One region of the Neisseria sp. P0022.S010 genome, then DNA from elsewhere that is predicted to be linked to it. Evidence: riboswitches for the same ligand, from Rfam matches in the RefSeq annotation. Region 1 holds a riboswitch; the other holds the start of a gene.
The links. A riboswitch is a leader RNA that binds a small molecule or an ion and turns the genes downstream of it on or off. The one in region 1 is predicted to bind glycine.
Positions count from the first base shown of each region.

Region 2: linked by a shared signal. The riboswitch ahead of gcvT (glycine cleavage system aminomethyltransferase GcvT) and the one ahead of gcvT (glycine cleavage system aminomethyltransferase GcvT) in region 1 are both predicted to bind glycine.

Region 1 is NZ_JBQCXF010000022.1:8,861-23,825, forward strand. It holds gene rho (transcription termination factor Rho) at 1-485, opposite strand, end outside; gene ACTHUT_RS04375 (DMT family transporter) at 730-1,632, opposite strand; gene ACTHUT_RS04380 (glutamine--tRNA ligase/YqeY domain fusion protein) at 1,715-3,403, opposite strand; gene ACTHUT_RS04385 (hypothetical protein) at 3,527-4,126, opposite strand; gene ACTHUT_RS04390 (DeoR/GlpR family DNA-binding transcription regulator) at 4,277-5,056, opposite strand; gene ACTHUT_RS04395 (GntR family transcriptional regulator) at 5,129-5,842, opposite strand; gene ACTHUT_RS04400 (OsmC family protein) at 6,102-6,521, opposite strand; gene thiD (bifunctional hydroxymethylpyrimidine kinase/phosphomethylpyrimidine kinase) at 6,633-7,442, opposite strand; gene gcvP (aminomethyl-transferring glycine dehydrogenase) at 7,669-10,521, opposite strand; gene ACTHUT_RS04415 (DNA-3-methyladenine glycosylase I) at 10,577-11,128, opposite strand; gene gcvH (glycine cleavage system protein GcvH) at 11,236-11,634, opposite strand; gene ACTHUT_RS04425 (hypothetical protein) at 11,670-12,209, opposite strand; gene gcvT (glycine cleavage system aminomethyltransferase GcvT) at 12,357-13,457, opposite strand; glycine riboswitch at 13,667-13,763, opposite strand; gene ubiB (ubiquinone biosynthesis regulatory protein kinase UbiB) at 13,970-14,965, shown strand, end outside.
Region 2 is NZ_JBQCXF010000200.1:108-4,937, forward strand. It holds partial or broken gene ACTHUT_RS13630 (bifunctional ornithine acetyltransferase/N-acetylglutamate synthase) at 1-144, shown strand, start outside; gene ACTHUT_RS13635 (chloride channel protein) at 222-1,592, shown strand; gene ubiB (ubiquinone biosynthesis regulatory protein kinase UbiB) at 1,668-3,179, opposite strand; glycine riboswitch at 3,386-3,483, shown strand; gene gcvT (glycine cleavage system aminomethyltransferase GcvT) at 3,694-4,791, shown strand.

The DNA.
Region 1 (14,965 bases):
ATGGCGCGGCCGGTCAGATTCTCTTCAGCTTTGATGTCGCGCTCGAGTTTGAATTGTTCGGTTGGGAATAAAGGCGTGAGGTTTTCAAAAAGAATTTTGTGTTTGCAGACTTCGGGCGGATCGCCGTTGATGGTGTCGAGGCGGACAAGCGCGAAATAGCGCTCGTTGTCTTTCGGCACGCGCACGCTGCCTTCGATGGTGTCGCCGGTGTGCAGATTGAAGCGGCGGATTTGCGTGGGAGAAACATAAATATCGTCAGGGCCGGCAAGATAAGAAGTATCTGCGCTGCGCAGGAAACCGAAGCCGTCGGGCAGGATTTCAAGTGTGCCCGAACAGGTAAAGCTGACATTCTGCTTCATCATCTGGCGGACGATGGCAAAAACGAGGTCTTGTTTGCGGAAACGGTTGGCGTTTTCAATGCCATGTTCTTCTGCCATTTCCAAGAGTTTGGAAATGTGGAGGGTTTGGAGTTCTGAAACGTGCATAGTATTGATATATTTTGGATGGTATCAGAGAGATGGCACAAAGGCCGTCTGAAAGTATGAAATCGTGCCGCAGGATACGGTAGATTTTTGAGAAAGTTGAATTTTAGGCAGTTGGAGGCAGGGTGTCAAATTTTTAAATCGAACGCTGAGCCGAGACCATAATCTTACCTTGCAATAAGATTATGGCCGGCAACAGCTTGGCAATCACAACCCCATCGCCCAAAATCCGAGTATTTACCCAACTTCAGACGGCCCTCTGCCCGTACCGCATCAGCGTCATGCCGCCGACCGCCGCCGCGCAGCCCGCAACCAGCGAAATATGCAGCGGTTCGCCCAAAACCCAAGCCGAAGACAGCATACCGAAAATCGGCACGAGCGTAATATACGCTGCCGCGCTGCCTGCACCCAAAGTCTTTACGCCTTCGAAATACCACGCGTAGGCCAATACCGTCGCGCCGATGACCAGCCACGCCAATGCCGTCCAACCGCGTGCATCCATCGCCGCCATTGCCTCAAAAGGCAATCCGTCCGTCCACAACGCCACCACTGACAACATCAGCGCGCCGATGAACGACGTTGCCGTCGTTACCGTCAGCGCATCTATCCCGCGCAAAACCGCGCGACCGATTAAGGTATAAGCCGCCCAACAGACCACGCAGCCGAAAATCAGCCACTCCCCCGCCTTGATGCCACCCGACAATACCGTCAACGGCTGCCCTTGCGTTACCACCATAATGGCACCGCCGACCGCCAGCAGCATACCCGCCAAAATCTTCGCATTTAAACGCTCGCCGAAAAACCAAGTTGCCAACAGTAGCGTCAACACGGGATTCACCGCCACAACCACCGCCGCCTTGCCTGCCGGCATAGTCTGCAAACCCAGCATAAAAAACACCGCATAGCCGCACACGCCGACGGAAGCAGCCGCCGTCAAACCCAGCCATTGCCGCGCCGACAAAGCCGCCAAAGTCGTGAACCTGCTACGCGCAAACAACCAGCCCAACAACAAAACCGAAGCCAAGACAAACCGAACCGCCCCGCCCGTCAGCGGCGGCAGCGACTGCCCCAGCACCCGCCCCATCGGCCAGGACGCGCCCCACAACACCGCCATTCCCAGCAGTTTCAAATGTACAGAATAACGTTCCATCTCATCCCTTTATCGACAAAGGCCGTCTGAAAACCGGATTTCAAGTTTTCAGACGGCCTTCAATTTAGCGACTGCAAACAGATTACTTAGGCTGCCAAGAATCTTTCAGCGTTACCGTTCGGTTAAACACCGGCGTGTCTTTGCTGTGGTCTTTGCGGTCGGTGACGAAATAGCCGATGCGCTCAAACTGCCAACGGCTCTCTGCCGGCAAATCTTTTGCGACAGGCTCGGCGTAGGCGGTGATTTCCTTGATGGATTCAGGGTTGAGGAAATCGGTAAACGGCAGGTAGTTGCCGTCTTCGCCGCGCACGGCATCGGGACGTTCGACGGTAAAGAGGCGGTCGTACAGACGGACTTTGATTTCGGCGGCGTGTTCGGCAGACACCCAGTGAATCACGCCTTTGACTTTGCGGCCTTCGGGATTTTTGCCCAAGGTATCGTGGTCGATGCTGCATTTGAGTTCAACCACATTGCCTGCTTCGTCTTTTACTACTTCATCGCACTTGATGACATAGCCGTGGCGCAAGCGCACTTCACCGCCGGGAATCAGGCGTTTGAAGCCTTTGGGCGGATTTTCGGCAAAGTCGTCGGCTTCGATGTAGATGGTTTGGGAAACAGGCACTTCGCGATCGCCCATTTCTTCGTGGTTCGGATGGAACGTGGCACGGCGGCTTTGGGTTTTGCCGGCTTCAAAGTTGGTCAGGGTGACTTTGAGCGGGTTCAAAACCGCCATCAGGCGCGGTGCGGAGTTTTCCAGCTCTTCACGAATCGCGCCTTCCAACACGCTCATATCGACGATGTTTTCAGATTTGGAAATACCGGCGCGTTTGGCAAACAAGCGCAGGCCTTCCGGCGTGTAGCCGCGGCGGCGCATACCGGAAATGGTCGGCATACGCGGATCATCCCAGCCGGCAACGTGGCCGTCTGAAACCAGTTGGTTCAGCTTGCGTTTGGACGTGATGGAATACAGAAGCTCCAAACGGGAAAACTCGTATTGGCGCGGACGCGTGGCGTGCGGCGCAGGAATGTTGTCCAACACCCAGTCGTACAGTGGACGGTGTGCTTCAAATTCGAGTGTACACAAGGAATGCGTGATGCCTTCGATGGCATCGGAAATGCAATGCGTGTAATCGTACATCGGGTAGATGCACCATTTGTCGCCGGTGTTGTGGTGATGGGCGCGGCGGATGCGGTAGATGACGGGGTCGCGCATATTAATGTTGCCTGATGCCATGTCAATTTTCAGGCGCAGGGTTTTGCTGCCGTCGGGGAATTCGCCGTTTTTCATGCGCGTAAACAGGTCGAGGTTTTCTTCGACGCTGCGGTCGCGATAAGGGCTGTTTTTGCCCGCTTCAGTCAGCGTGCCGCGGTATTCGCGCATTTCTTCGGGCGTCAAATCATCGACATAGGCCTTGCCGTCTTTGATTAAACCGACGGCGTAGTCATACAGCTGGTCGAAATAGTTGGAAGCGAAACGCGGTTCGCCCGCCCAATGGAAACCAAGCCACTCAACGTCTTCTTTGATGGCGTTGACGTATTCGTCGTTTTCTTTTTCGGGGTTGGTGTCATCGAAACGCAGGTTGCACAAGCCGTCATAAATATAAGCCAAACCGAAGTTTAAGCAGATGGATTTGGCGTGACCGATGTGCAGGTAGCCGTTGGGTTCGGGCGGGAAGCGGGTTTGAATGGCTTCGTGTTTGCCGCTTTTTAGGTCTTCTTCGATGATAGTGCGGATAAAGTGGTTGTCCGCGAATTGGTCTTTATTGAGCATGGTCGGGAGCTATCTGAAAATATTATGTCGTACCGATTTTACCTGAAAACAGGACGGCTTTACAGTAAATACAAGTCACAGAGGTCGTCCGAAAACCATTTCAGACGACCTCTGCATGGGTAATTATGAATCTGATGGAAGATTGGAATGGTTGGAAGTATTGTCTTCCATACGTTTGGGTGCCATTGATGAATCGATCAACTTGACCAGCAGATTAATCAACAGAACGATACCTAAAATAATCAAAAGTGCGATTGGGTAAAAAATCCAAAGCAAACCGGCATTGCCGATAAAAGACCAGCTCATAGACGCCCAAAATGCTTGAAGCGAGGATTTTTCCAAAGAGAGCAGCTTGGTGCGGGCTGCGGTGGCGATAATGGAAGCAATCAGCGAGATGCCATAGAATAAAGGCAACACAAACCACAAATCACCTGAACCGTGCCGAATGTAAGCGAGCTCATCGAGCACCTCTATCATATACCAAACCCAAACGATGGCTGTCGCCCACAAGCTGCCCGCCAACGTAGCGGGACGCAAACGCCGGTAAAACAGAGCATAAACCAGATTCGCCGAGACAAGCATCAACATACCGGCAATCAATGTGCTGTCAAAACCTTCAGGACCTACCAGATAGAACCATATCGAAGTAGTGATGATAATAACGATACTGCCTGCCAATGAAAGGCCGGCAAATTTTTTTTCGCTAATACGGGGAAAATTCATCTTTACTGCTTTTCAAAACTGTTCTCCTGAATCAAAGAACATTTATGGACGGATGATTGGATTTCAGACGGCCTACTCATCAAATAACAGCCATCTGAAAATGCCTCCCCATTGTACCCGAATTTCATTAATTTTTTATAACAACCGAACTCAAAGCGGCATAAGTTCGGCAACCTGCCACGCCACGCCGCGCTCATTTAGGGTTTTCTGCATGGCGGCGGATGGTGTGCGGTCGGTAAATAGCTTATCAAATGCGCCGATATCGCCCAGTCTGACCAGGGCATTGCTGTTAAACTTGCTGTGATCGACGCCGAGATAGCGCACGCGGGCATTGTTCACCATCGCCTGCATGACGCTGACTTCCTTGTAATCGTCATCCAAAAGCGAGCCGTCGTTTTCTATGCCGTGGGTACTCATGATGGCATAGTCGACTTTGAATTGGTTGATGAAATCGACGGTCGCCACGCCCGTAATGCCGCCATCCAAGGGGCGGACCACGCCGGAAGCGATGATAACCGTGTAGTCGGTACGCGCCGCGGTGATGGAGGCGGCGTAAATGTTGTTGGTGATAATCCGCAGGTTTTTACGCTGTCTAACCAACTCGGCAGCGACGGCTTCCATGGTTGTGCCGATGCTGATAAAGAGCGAGGCATTGTCGGGAATGGTGGAAGCAATCAGCCTGGCAATGGCGTTTTTTTCCTGTTGCTGATGGTTGCGCCGCTCCTGCCCTGCCGTTACGACTGAAACGTCGCCCAAAGACGCGCCGCCGTGATAGCGTTTGAGTTGTCCGGTTTCGCTCAATTCCTGCACATCGCGGCGTATGGTTTGCGGCGTCACATCCAAATTCGCTGCCAGCTCTTCCACCGTCATGAAGTTATGTTCGCGGATAAGGGTGAGGATATGTTCGTGTCTTTGGATTTTGGGTTTCATGGCGTTTTGCTTTGCAGGGATAAACCAATGGCCGTCTGAATATTTCAGACGGCCTTTTTATTGTCAAACCGATTACATTTCGAGTTTCTGTTCCAAGCGTTCGATGCACGCGCTCAAGTGGCGGCGCATGACTTTGGTCACACGGTTGCGCTTGCCTGCCAACAACAAATCGAGGATTTCTCGGTGTTCATGGTGCGAATTTGAATCGATGTTGCGCTTTTCTTTGCGAAGCGGATCGGAAACAGCCACAATCAATGAAGAACGTGCACACAAGGTATTCATGATTTCAAACAGGACATCGTTGTCCAGCAGCCGCGCCAATTCGACATGGAAGGCATTGGACAGGCGGTTCCAACCCACGCGGTCGCCGCTTTCGGAGGCTGCGCCCTCTTGCTCAATCATAGAGTAAAGCGGTTTCAAACGCGTTTCCAAATCAGGCATATCGATGAGGACGCTCAGAATCATGCTTTCCATTTCGATACGCGTGTTGAACACGTCTTTCATTTCTTTCAAGTCCGGCACATGGACAAATGCGCCGCGATTGGGCTGCAAATCGACGATTTTGTCGTGTGCCAAAAGCGATAATGCGCCACGCACGGTATTGCGCGAGCAAACCATTTGTCGGCAAAGCTCGGACTCGGTCAGTTTTTTACCCGGCAGCAGCAGATGGTCGGTAATCCCGTCCAAAATCAATGCGTACACGCGGAAGAGCTCGGAATCGTGACGCTCTTCCAAAATAAGCGATGAAGTTGCAGGCGCAACGTTGGTATTATTTTCGTAATCCATAATGTTTCCCCAGTATTTGTGTTGAGGCGCAATGGCTTGCAGACCTGCATATTTCAGGGTTGGTTAAAATATAATTAAAAATTGTTGACAATGTTAAACGAAACTTGCACAATGAGGTCAACAAGCCAAGTTATAAAGGCTGATAGAGAGAGAGAAAAAGGAATAAAAAGCAAGCAGATATATTCATGTTAATGCGTGAATATATCTGCTTTTTTGTGGGCAGCCGTTTCACGCTCCGGCTTTTTCCTTGAAAACCGCCCTATTCTGCTTCGACAATTTCGAAGCTGTGGCTCATTTTTGCCGCTTTGCCCAGCATAATCGATGCGGAGCAATATTTTTCGGCAGACATCTGTACGGCGCGTTCAATCGCGCTTTCTTGCAAATCCCGACCATACACTTTGAAATGGATATGGATTTCGGTAAACACGCGCGGCGCGGTGTCGGCGCGTTTGGCAGTCACTTCGGCACGGCAGTCGGTAATTCTTTGGCGTTGTTTCTCGGCAATCATCACCACATCGATGCTGGAGCAGCCTGCTACACCCAACAACAGCATTTCCATCGGGCTGGGGCCGCGTTTGACTTCGCCTTCAGCCGCCGCGCCTTCCATTACGACGCTGTGTCCGTTTGCCGTTGTACCGACGAAGCACATTCCGTCTATCCATTTTGAGGTAACTTGCATGGTGTCTTTTTTATCCGTAAAAGCATTAATCCGATATTGTAAACAATTCCTAGTAATAAACCTAGTCAGGCCGTCTGAAAAATACAATCAATTACAATCGGGCCGAACGCGTTATTCGTCCCGATACGCCCAATGGTTGACTGGCCCGTGCCCTGCCCCGATGCCCAAAGGATGGGAAATGGCGGCGGCAATATAGTTTTTTGCCGTTTGAACCGCCTCGGGCACGCTAAACCCTTTTGCCAGCTCGGCAGCAATGCAGGCCGAAAACGTGCAGCCTGTGCCATGCGTATGCGGCGTTGGGAAACGTTTGCTGTTCAGCTCGATGGTTTCGTTTGGCGTAAACAGCCAGTCGGTGCAATATTCGCTTTGACTGTCGGCAAGATGGCCGCCTTTAATCACCACATTTTTCACACCCCAATCCTGAAGAATTTTAGCGGCGCGTTCCGCATCTTGGCGGTTTTCAATATTAATACCCGTCAAGGCCTGCGCTTCGGGCAGATTGGGGGTCAATACGTCCGTATGCGGCAGCAGCAGGCGTTTCATGGCTTCGACGGCTGAATTTTCCAACAACGGCGCGCCGCCTTTGGCAATCATGACCGGGTCCAACACGCGTTTGCCGAAATCGCATTCGGCGGTTTGTTCCGCTACGCATTCGATGATTTCCGCCGTACCCAGCATGCCGATTTTATAGGCGCGGATTTGAAAATCCTCCTGAATCGCGGCAATCTGCGCGGCAATCATGTCGGTCGGTATCGGATGCACCGCCGATACGCCCAAAGTATTTTGTGCAGTAACCGCGGTCAGTACGCTGGTACCGAACACGCCACGCATTTGAAATGTCTTCAAATCCGCCTGTATGCCTGCGCCGCCGCCGGAATCGGAACCGGCAATCGTCAGCGTTTGAATAAAAAGTTCGTCCATCGTGTCCTCCTTGTTTTTCAGACGGCCTTTTGCTTATCGTTGTTGAAAGCCGTTTTGGTTTTATCCGCAAACAAAGGCATGCGCCGTCTATCTTTCCGAAAGCCTTATTTGTTGTTTTACCCAAAACAAACGTACGTTCTCGGGCGGAATATCTTAACAAACAAAAGGCCGTCTGAAAACTATTTTCATTTTCAGACGGCCTGTTCAATGTTAAACCTATTCAGGCTTAATCTTCGTATGCGTCAATCGGCAAGCAGGAGCAAACCAGATTGCGGTCGCCATAGACCTCATCCAAACGTTTCACGCTCGGCCAGAATTTGTTTTCACGCACGAACGGCAGCGGGAAGACGGCTTCTTCGCGGGAATACGGATGCGCCCATTCACCGGTTACGTCGGCGGCGGTGTGCGGGGCGTTGACCAGCGGATTGTCGTCTTTCGGCCATTCGCCGCGCTCGACTTTCAGCACTTCCTGTTTGATTTGTTTCAGGGCAGCGATGAAGCGGTCGAGTTCGGCTTTGCTTTCGCTCTCGGTCGGCTCGATCATCAGCGTGCCGGCAACGGGGAAGGAAACCGTCGGCGCGTGGAAACCGTAGTCCATCAGGCGTTTGGCAATGTCGGTTTCTGTGATGCCGCTTTCGGCTTTGAGCGGACGCAAATCAACGATACATTCATGTGCGACGCGGCCGTTTTTGCCTGCATACAGAATCGGATAATCTTCGCTCAGGCGTTTGGCGACGTAGTTGGCATTGAGCAATGCCCAGCGCGTTGCCTGTTCCATGCCTTGTTTGCCCATCATGGTCAGGTACATCCAAGTAATCGGCAGGATGGACGCAGAACCGAAGGCCGCAGCAGCAACGGCGGTTTGGTCGGCACTGGCGCTGTGGGTGTCGGTCAAGGCGTGTCCCGGTGCAAACGGAGCGAGGTGGGCTTTCAAACCGATAGGGCCGACGCCCGGGCCGCCGCCGCCGTGAGGGATACAGAAGGTTTTGTGCAGGTTCATGTGCAACACGTCCGCACCGACCTCCGCAGGCTGCATGATGCCGATTTGGGCGTTGAGGTTGGCGCCGTCCATGTAAACCTGTCCGCCGTTTTCATGGATGATGCGGCAGATGTCGCGGATGCCTTCTTCGTACACGCCGTGGGTGGACGGGTAGGTAATCATGATGGCGGACAAAGCGTCGCGGTGTTGCTCGGCTTTGGCTTTCAAATCGTCGATGTTGACGTTGCCGTGTTCGTCGGTATCAACGACGACGACTTTCAAACCCAGCATGGCGGCAGTGGCGGGGTTGGTGCCGTGGGCGGATTTGGGAATCAGGCAGATGTTGCGGTGTCCCTCGCCGTTGGCTTCTTGATAGCGGCGGATGGAGAGCATGCCGCTGTATTCACCCTGCGCGCCGGAGTTGGGCTGGAAGGAAATTGCGTCAAAGCCGGTGATGGCTTTCAGGCTGTTTTCCATGTCGGTCAAGAGTTCGCGGTAGCCTGCGGCTTGGTCTTTGGGGGCGTAGGGGTGGATGTCGGTGAACTCTGCCCAAGTAATCGGCAACATTTCTGCAGTCGCATTGAGCTTCATGGTGCAGCTACCGAGCGAAATCATGCTGCGGTTCATCGCCAAATCGCGGTCTTCGAGTTTTTTCAGGTAGCGCAACATTTCGTGTTCGGTGTGGTAACGGTTGAACACGGGATGTTGCAGAATGTCGTCCTGACGCAGCAACTCGGCGTTCAGACGGCCTTTGACGTCATCGGCAAATGTAGCCGTATCCTTGCCGGTAAACGCGCGGTACAAATCGGTTAAATCTTCGCGTGTCGAAGTTTCATGGAATGCAGCCGCAACTTGAGTATCGTTGACGCGGCGCAGGTTGTAACCCGACTTCAAAGCAGCGGCAAACACTTGGTCTGCTTTCTCTTTGCTGCCGAAATCAACGGTAACGGTATCGAAGAAGACTTTGTGAACCACATTCAGGCCGTCTGAAACCAGCGCATCGGCAAAGGCAGAAGCCAGCGCGTGAATACGGTTGGCGATGCGTTTCACGCCTTCGGGGCCGTGGTAAACGGCGTACATGCCGGCCAAGTTCGCCAGCAATGCTTGTGCGGTACAAATATTGGATGTCGCTTTTTCGCGGCGGATGTGTTGCTCGCGGGTGGACAAAGCCATGCGCAAGGCAGGTTTGCCCGATGCGTCTTTGGATACGCCGATGATGCGGCCCGGGGCGGAACGTTTGAACTCGTCTTTAAACGCAAAATAAGCAGCGTGCGGCCCGCCGAAGCCCATCGGTACGCCGAAGCGTTGGGTGTTGCCCAAAGCAATATCCGCGCCCAATTCGGCAGGCGATTTCAGCAAAACCAAGCTCATGATGTCGGCGGCAACGGCAACGATTGTGCCTTTGGCTTTCAGACGGCCGATAACGTCCTGCAAGTCTTGCACGTCGCCGTCTTTGCCGACGTATTGGAACAGCGCGCCAAAGTATTCGCCTTCATCCGCTTGGGCAAAATCGCCGACCACCAGCTCAAAGCCGAAATATTTGGCGCGGGTTTTCATCACGTCCAACGTCTGCGGATAAACGCGCTCGTCCACAAAGAAACGCTCGGATTTCACCTTGCCCACGCGATGCGCCATCGCCATCGCTTCGGCGGCGGCGGTCGCCTCGTCCAACAAAGACGCGCCTGCCACAGGGAAACCGGTCAAATCGATACACACTTGTTGGAAGTTCAGCAACGCTTCCAAACGACCCTGCGCGATTTCCGCCTGATACGGCGTGTAGGCGGTGTACCAGCCCGGATTTTCCAACACGTTGCGCAAAATCACGTTCGGCACGCGGGTCGGGTAATAGCCCAAACCGATATAGGACTTGTTGATCACGTTTTTCGACGCAATGCCTTTCAATTTCGCCAATGCGTCCGCCTCGGTCAAGGCTTCGGGCAAATCGAGTTCGGACGGCATACGGATGCTTTGCGGCACGGTGTTGCCGACAAAATCGTCCATGCTCTTCTCGCCGAGCGCTTCCAAAAGCGCAGCCTCGTCGCCAAAGCTCAAATGGCGCGCGGCAAATTCGTTCGGGTTGAATAATTCAGATAGTTTCATTTCTACTCCTTTTTTGTTATCGGTATCAAAACCGCTTTTTCTTTCAGATGTTGTTTCAGACGGCCTCCGCCCACTTCGGACGACATGCCAATATTTCCCTATAAACCGGACAGCTTTCCGCATGCGCGCCGGGCAGGTAGCCGGTACTCATCAGAAATTCGCCGACGATTTCGCCGCCGACAAATTTGAAATGTTTTTTAAACAGCTTCACCCATTCAGCCTTGTCGAGCGGATGGTGTGCATCCAGCCAGTTTTTGAATGAGCCGTATTCTTGCTGTATTTGTTTGATTTGTCGCGCGTTATAAATGGCTGCATTAATTTTCAGGCGATTGCGGACGATGCCTGTATCGGCAAGCAGCCGCTCAATATCGGCTTCGTCAAATGCGGCGACCGTCTCGATGTCGAAACCTTTAAATGCCGTCTGAAATGCCTGCTGCTTCTTCAGCATCAGCGTCCAACTCAATCCTGCCTGATTGATTTCCAACACCAGCCGCTCAAACAATTCATTGTCGTCCTCAATCGGAAAACCGTATTGCGTGTTGTGATAATGTTGGTTGGGGTTGTCCGTATCGTTGGGTAGCGTGGCGACAAATTCGCAGTAATTCATGTTTATTGAGGAAAAATTGAAACAAAGGCCGTCTGAAAGTATTTTTCAGACGACCTAAGACCTGCACCATCAAACAGGCGTAAAACCTGTTTGGATGTTTGCAAAAATCAAGCTACTTCGCCTGCGTATTGTTCGGCAGTCAACAGACCGTCGTAATCGGCAGGGTTGGCAGGTTTGATTTTGAAGAACCAGCCTGCGCCGTAAGGGTCGCTGTTGGCAGTTTCCGGCGCGCTGGGCAAATCTTCGTTGACGGCAACGACTTCGCCTGCAATCGGCGCGTATACGTCGGACGCTGCTTTCACAGACTCAACCACACCGGCTTGCTCTTCGGCAGCCAGGTTTGCACCGACTTCGGGCAGCTCGACGAACACGATGTCGCCCAACAGCTCTTGCGCGTGGTGGGTAATACCGACAGTGATGGTACCGTCTTCTTCAAGGCGCAGCCATTCGTGGCTGGCAACGTATTTCAGTTCGGCTGGGATGTTGCTCATGGTTTGATTCTCCATTGATAGGGGTTATTTTCAGACGGCCTCTGCACAGCTTAGCGTGCGCAGATACCTCGTGCGATTAATTCTTCTAAGCGTCCGTAATGGACGGCAATCATATTGTTTTTATCTTGTTCCAATTTTTGTTTTTGGGCGGAAGGAAGTTTAGGGGATGCAGAATAATCCAAATATGCTTCGTTTATCTTGCGCTTGTTACTTGCCATTATGCCGCTTGCGCGGAATACAACGATTCCTTGTTTGGAATTCATATTGTCTGCAATGGCAACCTTCAGGCCTTTGCTGCGGTAATCTGCACAAATGCCTGTAACAGCCGATACTTTATCCACTTCAACTGTTCCCGCATAACGGCTGAACGCAAACAGGGTAAATGATTTCGCTTGCGACAACGATTTCAGGTCGGAAGCACGGCTTCTACCCTTGTTATCTTGCACGGCAATACTCAAATCATCATTCATGCGGATAATATCAAGAGCATATTCCCCGTCTATCGTTACCTCGCCGACAATCTTTCCATTGCCACCAACGGTTTTCATAAATGTTGCAGTACGGGATTTTCCTTCTGTATCGAAAAACATCAATCCGCGCTCGCCGGCAGACGAAGCGCAAGCCGATAACATAAATACCAACAATAAATTGCAGAAGGTTGCTTTCATAGGAAATAACAATTCCTTAAAACCTGCTTTCAGACGGCCCTTAATAAATAAAGGCCGTCTGAAACGATATTAATCAAACTGTTTTTGACCGTTGCGCACAAACGGCAGCTTCAGTACGCGCACATCGACTTCTTTGCCGCGAATCAGCACTTTGGCGGTATCGCCGTCAAAATCTTTCGGCACGCGAGCGATGGCGATGGATTGTTTCAGGCTGGGCGAGAATACGCCGCTGGTGGTTTCGCCTTTACCTTTGTCGGTCAACACTTCCATATGCGCGCGCAGGATGCCGCCTTTGTCGAGCAGCAAACCGACTTGTTTGACGGCAACACCTTTTTCTTTCAATGCCAGCAAGGCGGCTTTGCCGACGAAGTCGCGGTTTTCGTCTTTCAAATCGACCGTCCAACCCATGCCTGCTTCGAGCGGGCTGGTGTCGTCGTCCATATCGTTGCCGTAGAGGTTCATGCCGGCTTCCATGCGCAGGGTGTCGCGTGCGCCGAGACCGCAGGGCTGTACGCCTGCTGCTTGCAGGGCTTTGAAGAATGCGACGGCTTCGGTGCCGGGCAGGATGACTTCGACGCCGTCTTCGCCGGTGTAACCGGTGCGGGCGACAAACCAATCGTTGCCCAAATCCGCGCCTTGGAATGGTTTCAGGTTGTGGACGACATCCGCCCATTCGGGTTTGACGGTCAGGAGTTTTTCAATGGCTTTAGGGCCTTGCACGGCAAGCATACCGAGGTCGTAACGAGGGTTGAAGGCGACGCCGAATTCTTGTCCGACTTTGTGGAACTGGGCGGTGTCTTTCTCGCGGGTCGCGCCGTTGGATACGATGCGGTATTGGGTTTCGGCTTCGTTGGTGCGGTAAACGATCAAGTCGTCAATCACACCACCGTTGTCGTTGAGCAGCGCGGAATAAAGGGCTTTGCCGACGAAGGCAAGTTTGGCAACGTCGTTGGCAATCAGTTTGCGGAAAAAGGCTTTGGCGTTCGCTCCGGCGACATCGGTAACGAGCATGTGGGATACGTCGAACATACCTGCGTCGGTGCGCACAGCTTCGTGTTCGGCGATTTGCGAACCATAATGGATGGGCAGCTCCCAGCCGGCAAAATCGACCAGCTTCGCGCCTGCATCTTGATGGGCTTGGTGAAACGGGGTGGTTTTCAGGGCAGTCATTCTCAGCTTCTCCGGATTTATTGTTCAGATGCCGTCCGCACATAAACAGCGCGGAAGACCCTATCTGTCCTTGAACCTGAGATTTTCGGCATACCCGCTTGATGGCAAACCAGTCTGCTCACTGCTTTGCGCGGTTGTCTGAATGGTGGTTCAGACGGCCTTCTCCCCTTCGGTGGACGTTATTCAAACGCCGCTCTCCAGATTGTTTGTTTCAATGTGCAGTCCCTGATACCTGAGCGATTTAAGGGTGTCTGCGCCTTCGGTGGCTACATGTAGTTGTGTGTAGCTCTCTCCTGCACATGCTCCGATTATGGCTTGAATCGGCGGTTTGGGCAAGTGGCCGACGAATATTTATGATGTGAATATTCATCTTTTTATCAAAACGGCCGACCGCAAACCTTTGCGAAATTGCCGGATATGCGGCAAACATTTTTGCAAAAGTCTCAGGCCGTCTGAAGCCCTTATCCGTTTTTCCTATATAATTCTGTTTTTTCGATTTATCCGCGCCCACTATGAACCGCCTCAAACGCATCAAAACCATCCTCTGCACGCTCTACCGCTACCGCCTCGCCGAGCTGATTGCCTCGCTGGTCCGTCCGGGTTGGGCGCGGACTTTTCTCAATATGCTGCCGCAGTCGTCCAAGTTCAAACACGAGACGCCTGCCGTACGCCTGCGTTTGGCTTTGGAAAGCCTGGGGCCGATTTTCATCAAATTCGGACAGGTATTGTCCACGCGCCCCGACTTGATTCCGCATGATTACGCGGTCGAACTGGCCAGGTTGCAAGACAAAGTGCCGCCGTTTGACGCGCAGCTTTCACGCTCGCAAATCGAAAAATCACTGGGGCAATCCATCGAAACGCTGTACGCGGAATTTGAAACCGAACCTGTCGCCAGCGCGTCCATCGCCCAAGTACACAAAGCCCGCCTGCATTCGGGCGAACAGGTCGCAGTGAAAGTTTTGCGCCCTAACCTTTTGCCCGTTATCGAACAGGATTTGTCGCTGATGCGCTTTGGTGCAGGCTGGGTGGAGCGTTTGTTTTCAGACGGCAAGCGTTTGAAGCCGCGCGAAGTGGTGGCCGAATTTGACAAATACCTGCACGACGAATTGGACTTGATGCGCGAAGCCGCCAATGCCAGCCAGCTCGGTCGCAACTTCCAAAACAGCGATATGCTGATTGTGCCGAAGGTATTTTACGACTACTGCACCAGCGACGTACTGACCATCGAATGGATGGACGGCACGCCAGTATCGGACATCGCCAAACTCAAAGCCGACGGCATCGATTTGCATAAACTTGCCGATTACGGCGTGGAAATCTTCTTCACGCAAGTTTTCCGCGACGGTTTTTTCCACGCGGATATGCACCCCGGCAATATTTTGGTCGCCGCCGACAACCGCTACATCGCCCTCGATTTCGGCATCGTCGGCACGCTGACCGACTACGACAAACGCTATCTCGCCATCAACTTCCTCGCCTTTTTCAACCGCGATTACCACCGCGTCGCC
Region 2 (4,830 bases), on a different contig from region 1:
ACCGAAGAAGCAGGACAAGCGGTGATGAACCGTCCGGAAATCACCGTCCGCATCGATTTGCAACGCGGCGATACGACGGCGGCTGTTTATACCTGCGATTTGTCGCACGAATATGTGTCGATTAACGCGGATTACCGTTCTTAAAAACCTTTATCCTTGTTTTCAGACGGCCTTTGAGAAAAGTATCAAGGCCGTCTGAACACATTGACTGCGTGTTTATGATGAAATTTCCCCAGACTTGGGCGGCGCGCCTTGCCCACAAAATCCGCCAAACCAAACGCCTGTCGAAAAAGAGCATTGCCCTTCTGTTTTTGCTGGCAGGATCGGCATTGGTTGCCCTGACGGCTTTGATGTTTGCGTACTTGGCGGATTTGGCTTTGGAATGGAACGCCTTGTTGGTGGGAAAATATCCGTGGTTTGCGTGGGTGGTTTTGCCGCTGGGTTTGCCGCTTTTGGCATGGTTTACGCGAAAATTTGCGCCGTACACTTCCGGCAGCGGTATTCCGCAGGTTATCGCTTCTTTGTCTTTGCCTTATGGCGCGCAGAAAACCCGGTTGATTCGTTTGGGCGAAACCTTTTTCAAAATTCCGCTGACGTTTTGCGCCATGCTGTTGGGCGCGTCTATCGGCAGGGAAGGGCCGTCTGTGCAAGTGGGCGCGGCGGTGATGAACGCTTGGGGCGCGTGGTGTAAAAAGCACGGGCTGGCGTTTAGGGGTATGCAGGAAAACGATTTGATTGCCGCAGGTGCGGCCGGTGGTTTGGCGGCGGCGTTTAACGCGCCTTTGGCCGGTGTGGTCTTTGCCATCGAAGAATTGGGGCGCGGCGTGCTTTTGCGTTGGGAACGTCAAATCCTGATGGGCGTGTTGGCGGCCGGTTTCATCCAAGTGGCGATACAGGGCAACAACCCGTATTTCTCAGGTTTTCAAGGGCATGAGCTGCCAAACATGCTGATGTGGGCTGCGGTGTCGGGCATCGTCTGCGGTGTGGCAGGCGGATTGTTCGGCAGCTTTTTGTATCGCGGCGCGGCAGCATTCGCTCCGGTGCGCTGGCGCAGTTTCATCCGCCGTCATTTGTTGGTGGTCGCCTTTGCAATGGGTATCTTGCTGGCGCTGCTCGGTACGTTTTATCAAGGCAAAACCTATGGCACGGGCTATCACGAAGCCGCCGCCGCACTCAAAGGCGCGTATGAAGCGCCGATCGGCTTGGCCGCCGCAAAATGGGCGGCGACCGTGTTCAGCTACTGGGCAGGTATTCCCGGCGGCATCTTCACGCCGTCGTTAACCATCGGCGCGATGATAGGCGAACACATGGCTTCTTTCGCGCAACTGGGCGACGCGTCCAATGTCGCAGTTTTGCTCTGCATGGCCGCATTCCTTGCCGCCGCGACTCAATCGCCGTTGACCGCCGCCGTGGTGGTCATGGAAATGACGGGCGGACAGAATTTACTGTTTTGGATGTTGCTGACTTGCATCTTCGCTTCGCAAGTATCGCGCCAATTCTCGCCGCATCCGTTTTACCATGCCGCAGGTTTGCGCTTCAGACGGCATATTGAAGCTGAAAGCGGACATGTTCAGCACGAGAAAAAAGAATAGGTCGGTATATAAAAGGCCGTCTGAAAACTAAATTTCAGACGGCCTTTATTATGTCGTTTAAAGCTGTATTACGGTTTACTTAAACAGCAAAATCAGCAGCAAAACAACCGCAATCACACCCAGCCACAGGCTTTGGCGTTGCTGTACTTTAACCAAATGTACATAGGCATCGCGCATTTCCTGCTGGCGGTTTTCATCAATCAGCGCACTGATTTTGCGCGGCAGGGAAGGGATGATTTGCGCCCAATCGGGAACTTCGTTTTTGAGGTTGCGCCAAAGGGCTTTGGGGCCGACCTGTTCGTTCATCCAGCGCACCAAAAACGGTTTGGCGGTTTTCCACAAGTCCAAATCGGGATCGAGCTGGCGGCCCAAGCCTTCGATGTTGAGCAGCGTTTTTTGCAGCAATACCAGCTGCGGCTGGATTTCGACATTGAAGCGGCGGCTGACTTCAAACAGGCGCATCAGCACCAAGCCGAAGGAAATCTGCGAAATCGGTTTGTTGAACACAGGCTCGCACACGGCGCGGACAGCGGCTTCCAATTCTTCCGCACGCGTGTCGGCAGGCACCCAGCCCGATTCGATGTGGGCGGTGGCGACGCGGTGGTAATCGCGGTTAAAGAAGGCGAGGAAGTTGATGGCGAGATAGCGTTTGTCGTAATCGGTCAGCGTGCCGACGATGCCGAAATCGAGGGCGATGTAGCGGTTGTCGGCGGCGACCAGAATATTGCCGGGGTGCATATCGGCATGGAAAAAGCCGTCGCGGAAAACTTGCGTGAAGAAGATTTCCACGCCGTAATCGGCGAGTTTGTGTAAATCAATGCCGTCTGCTTTAAGTTTGGCGATATCGGATACCGGCGTGCCGTCCATCCATTCGATGGTCAGTACATCGCTGGTGCAGTAGTCGTAAAACACCTTCGGCACAATCAGCATATTGCTGTTTTGGAAATTGCGCCCGAGTTGGCTGGCATTGGCGGCTTCGCGCATCAAGTCCAATTCGTCGTGCAGGTATTTGTCAAATTCGGCCACCACTTCGCGCGGCTTCAAACGCTTGCCGTCTGAAAACAAACGTTCCACCCAGCCTGCGCCAAAGCGCATCAGCGACAAATCCTGTTCGATAACGGGCAAAAGGTTGGGGCGCAAGACTTTCACTGCGACCTGTTCGCCAGAATGCAGGCGGGCTTTGTGTACTTGGGCGATGGACGCGCTGGCGACAGGCTCTGTTTCAAATTCCGCGTATAAAGTGTCGATGGATTGGCCCAAAGATTTTTCGATTTGCGAGCGTGAAAGCTGCGCGTCAAACGACGGCACTTTGTCTTGCAGCCTTGCCAGTTCGACCGCGTAATCGTGCGGAATCAAATCGGGACGCGTGGACAATACCTGTCCGAATTTGATGAAAATTGGCCCCAGGCTTTCCAACGCCAAACGCAGGCGCACGGCAGGCGTCTCGTGTTTGAACTTGGACGACTGCGGCAGCATATTGAGGAAAGTCCGCGCCCAACCCGGACGGACCAGCGAGGCAATCAGCTCGGCAAGGCGGTAGCGGTAGAGCGTGCAGAGGATGGTTTTAATGCGTTTGAGGCGGTTCATGATGGACGCAGATAAATCGAAAAAACAGAATTATATAGGAAAAACGGCCAAGGGCTTCAGACGGCCTGAGACTTTTGCAAAAACATTTGCCGCATGGCTAACAATTTTATAAAGGCTAAGGTTTTGCCGCCTCAATAAAAAGACGAATATTCACATCATAAATATTCGTCGGCTACTTGCCCAAACCGCCGATTCAAGACATAATCGGGAAATGTGCAGGAGAGTGTTACACCCAACTACAATGTAACCACCGAAGGCGCAGACACCCTTAAATCGCTCAGGTATCAGGGACTGCACATTGAAACAAACAATCTGGAGAGCGGCGTTAGAATAACGTCCACCGAAGGGGAGAAGGCCGTCTGAACCACCATTCAGACAACCGCGCAAAGCAGTGAGCAGACTGGTTTGCCATCATGCGGATACAGCCGAAAATCTCAGGTTCAAGGACAGATAGGGTCATCCGCGCACAGGTGCGCGGGCGGCATCTGAACAAAAAATCCGGAGAAACTTGAGAATGACTGCTCTGAAAACCACCCCATTTCATCAAGCCCATCAAGATGCAGGCGCGAAGCTGGTCGATTTTGCCGGCTGGGAGCTGCCCATCCATTATGGTTCGCAAATCGCCGAACACGAAGCCGTGCGCACCGACGCAGGCATGTTCGACGTATCCCATATGCTCGTTACCGACGTCGCCGGAGCGAACGCAAAAGCCTTTTTCCGCAAACTGATTGCCAACGACGTTGCCAAACTCGCTTTCGTCGGCAAAGCCCTTTATTCCGCGCTGCTCAACGACAACGGCGGCGTGATTGACGACTTGATCGTTTACCGTACCAACGAAGCCGAAACCCAATACCGCATCGTGTCCAACGGCGCGACCCGTGAAAAAGATACGGCGCAATTCCACAAAGTCGGACAAGAGTTCGGCGTTGCCTTCAATCCGCGCTACGACCTCGGCATGCTTGCCGTACAAGGCCCGAAAGCCATCGAAAAACTCCTGACCGTCAAACCTGAATGGGCAGACGTGATTCGCGGCCTCAAACCGTTCCAAGGTGCAGACTTGGGCAACGACTGGTTTGTCGCCCGCACCGGCTACACCGGTGAAGACGGCGTCGAAGTCATCCTGCCCGGCACTGAAGCCGTCGCATTCTTCAAAGCCCTGCAAGCAGCAGGCGTACAGCCTTGCGGCCTCGGCGCACGCGACACCCTGCGCATGGAAGCCGGTATGAACCTCTATGGCAACGATATGGACGACAATACCAGCCCGCTCGAAGCAGGCATGGGTTGGACGGTTGACTTGAAAGACGAAAGCCGCGATTTCGTCGGTAAAACTGCTTTGCTGGCATTGAAAGAAAAAGGCGTTGCCGTCAAACAGGTCGGCCTGTTGCTCGATAAAGGCGGCATCCTGCGCGCGCATATGGAAGTGTTGACCGACAAAGGCCAAGGAGAAACCACCAGCGGCGTATTCTCGCCAAGCCTGAAACAATCCATCGCCATCGCGCGCGTACCGAAAGACTTTGACGGCGATACCGCCAAAGTGCTGATGCGTGGTAAAGAAGTGGACGTACGCGTACTGAAGCTGCCGTTTGTCCGCAACGGACAGAAACAGTTTTAAACGTTAGATTAGTTTTCGTAACGAGGACGTAATTTACTG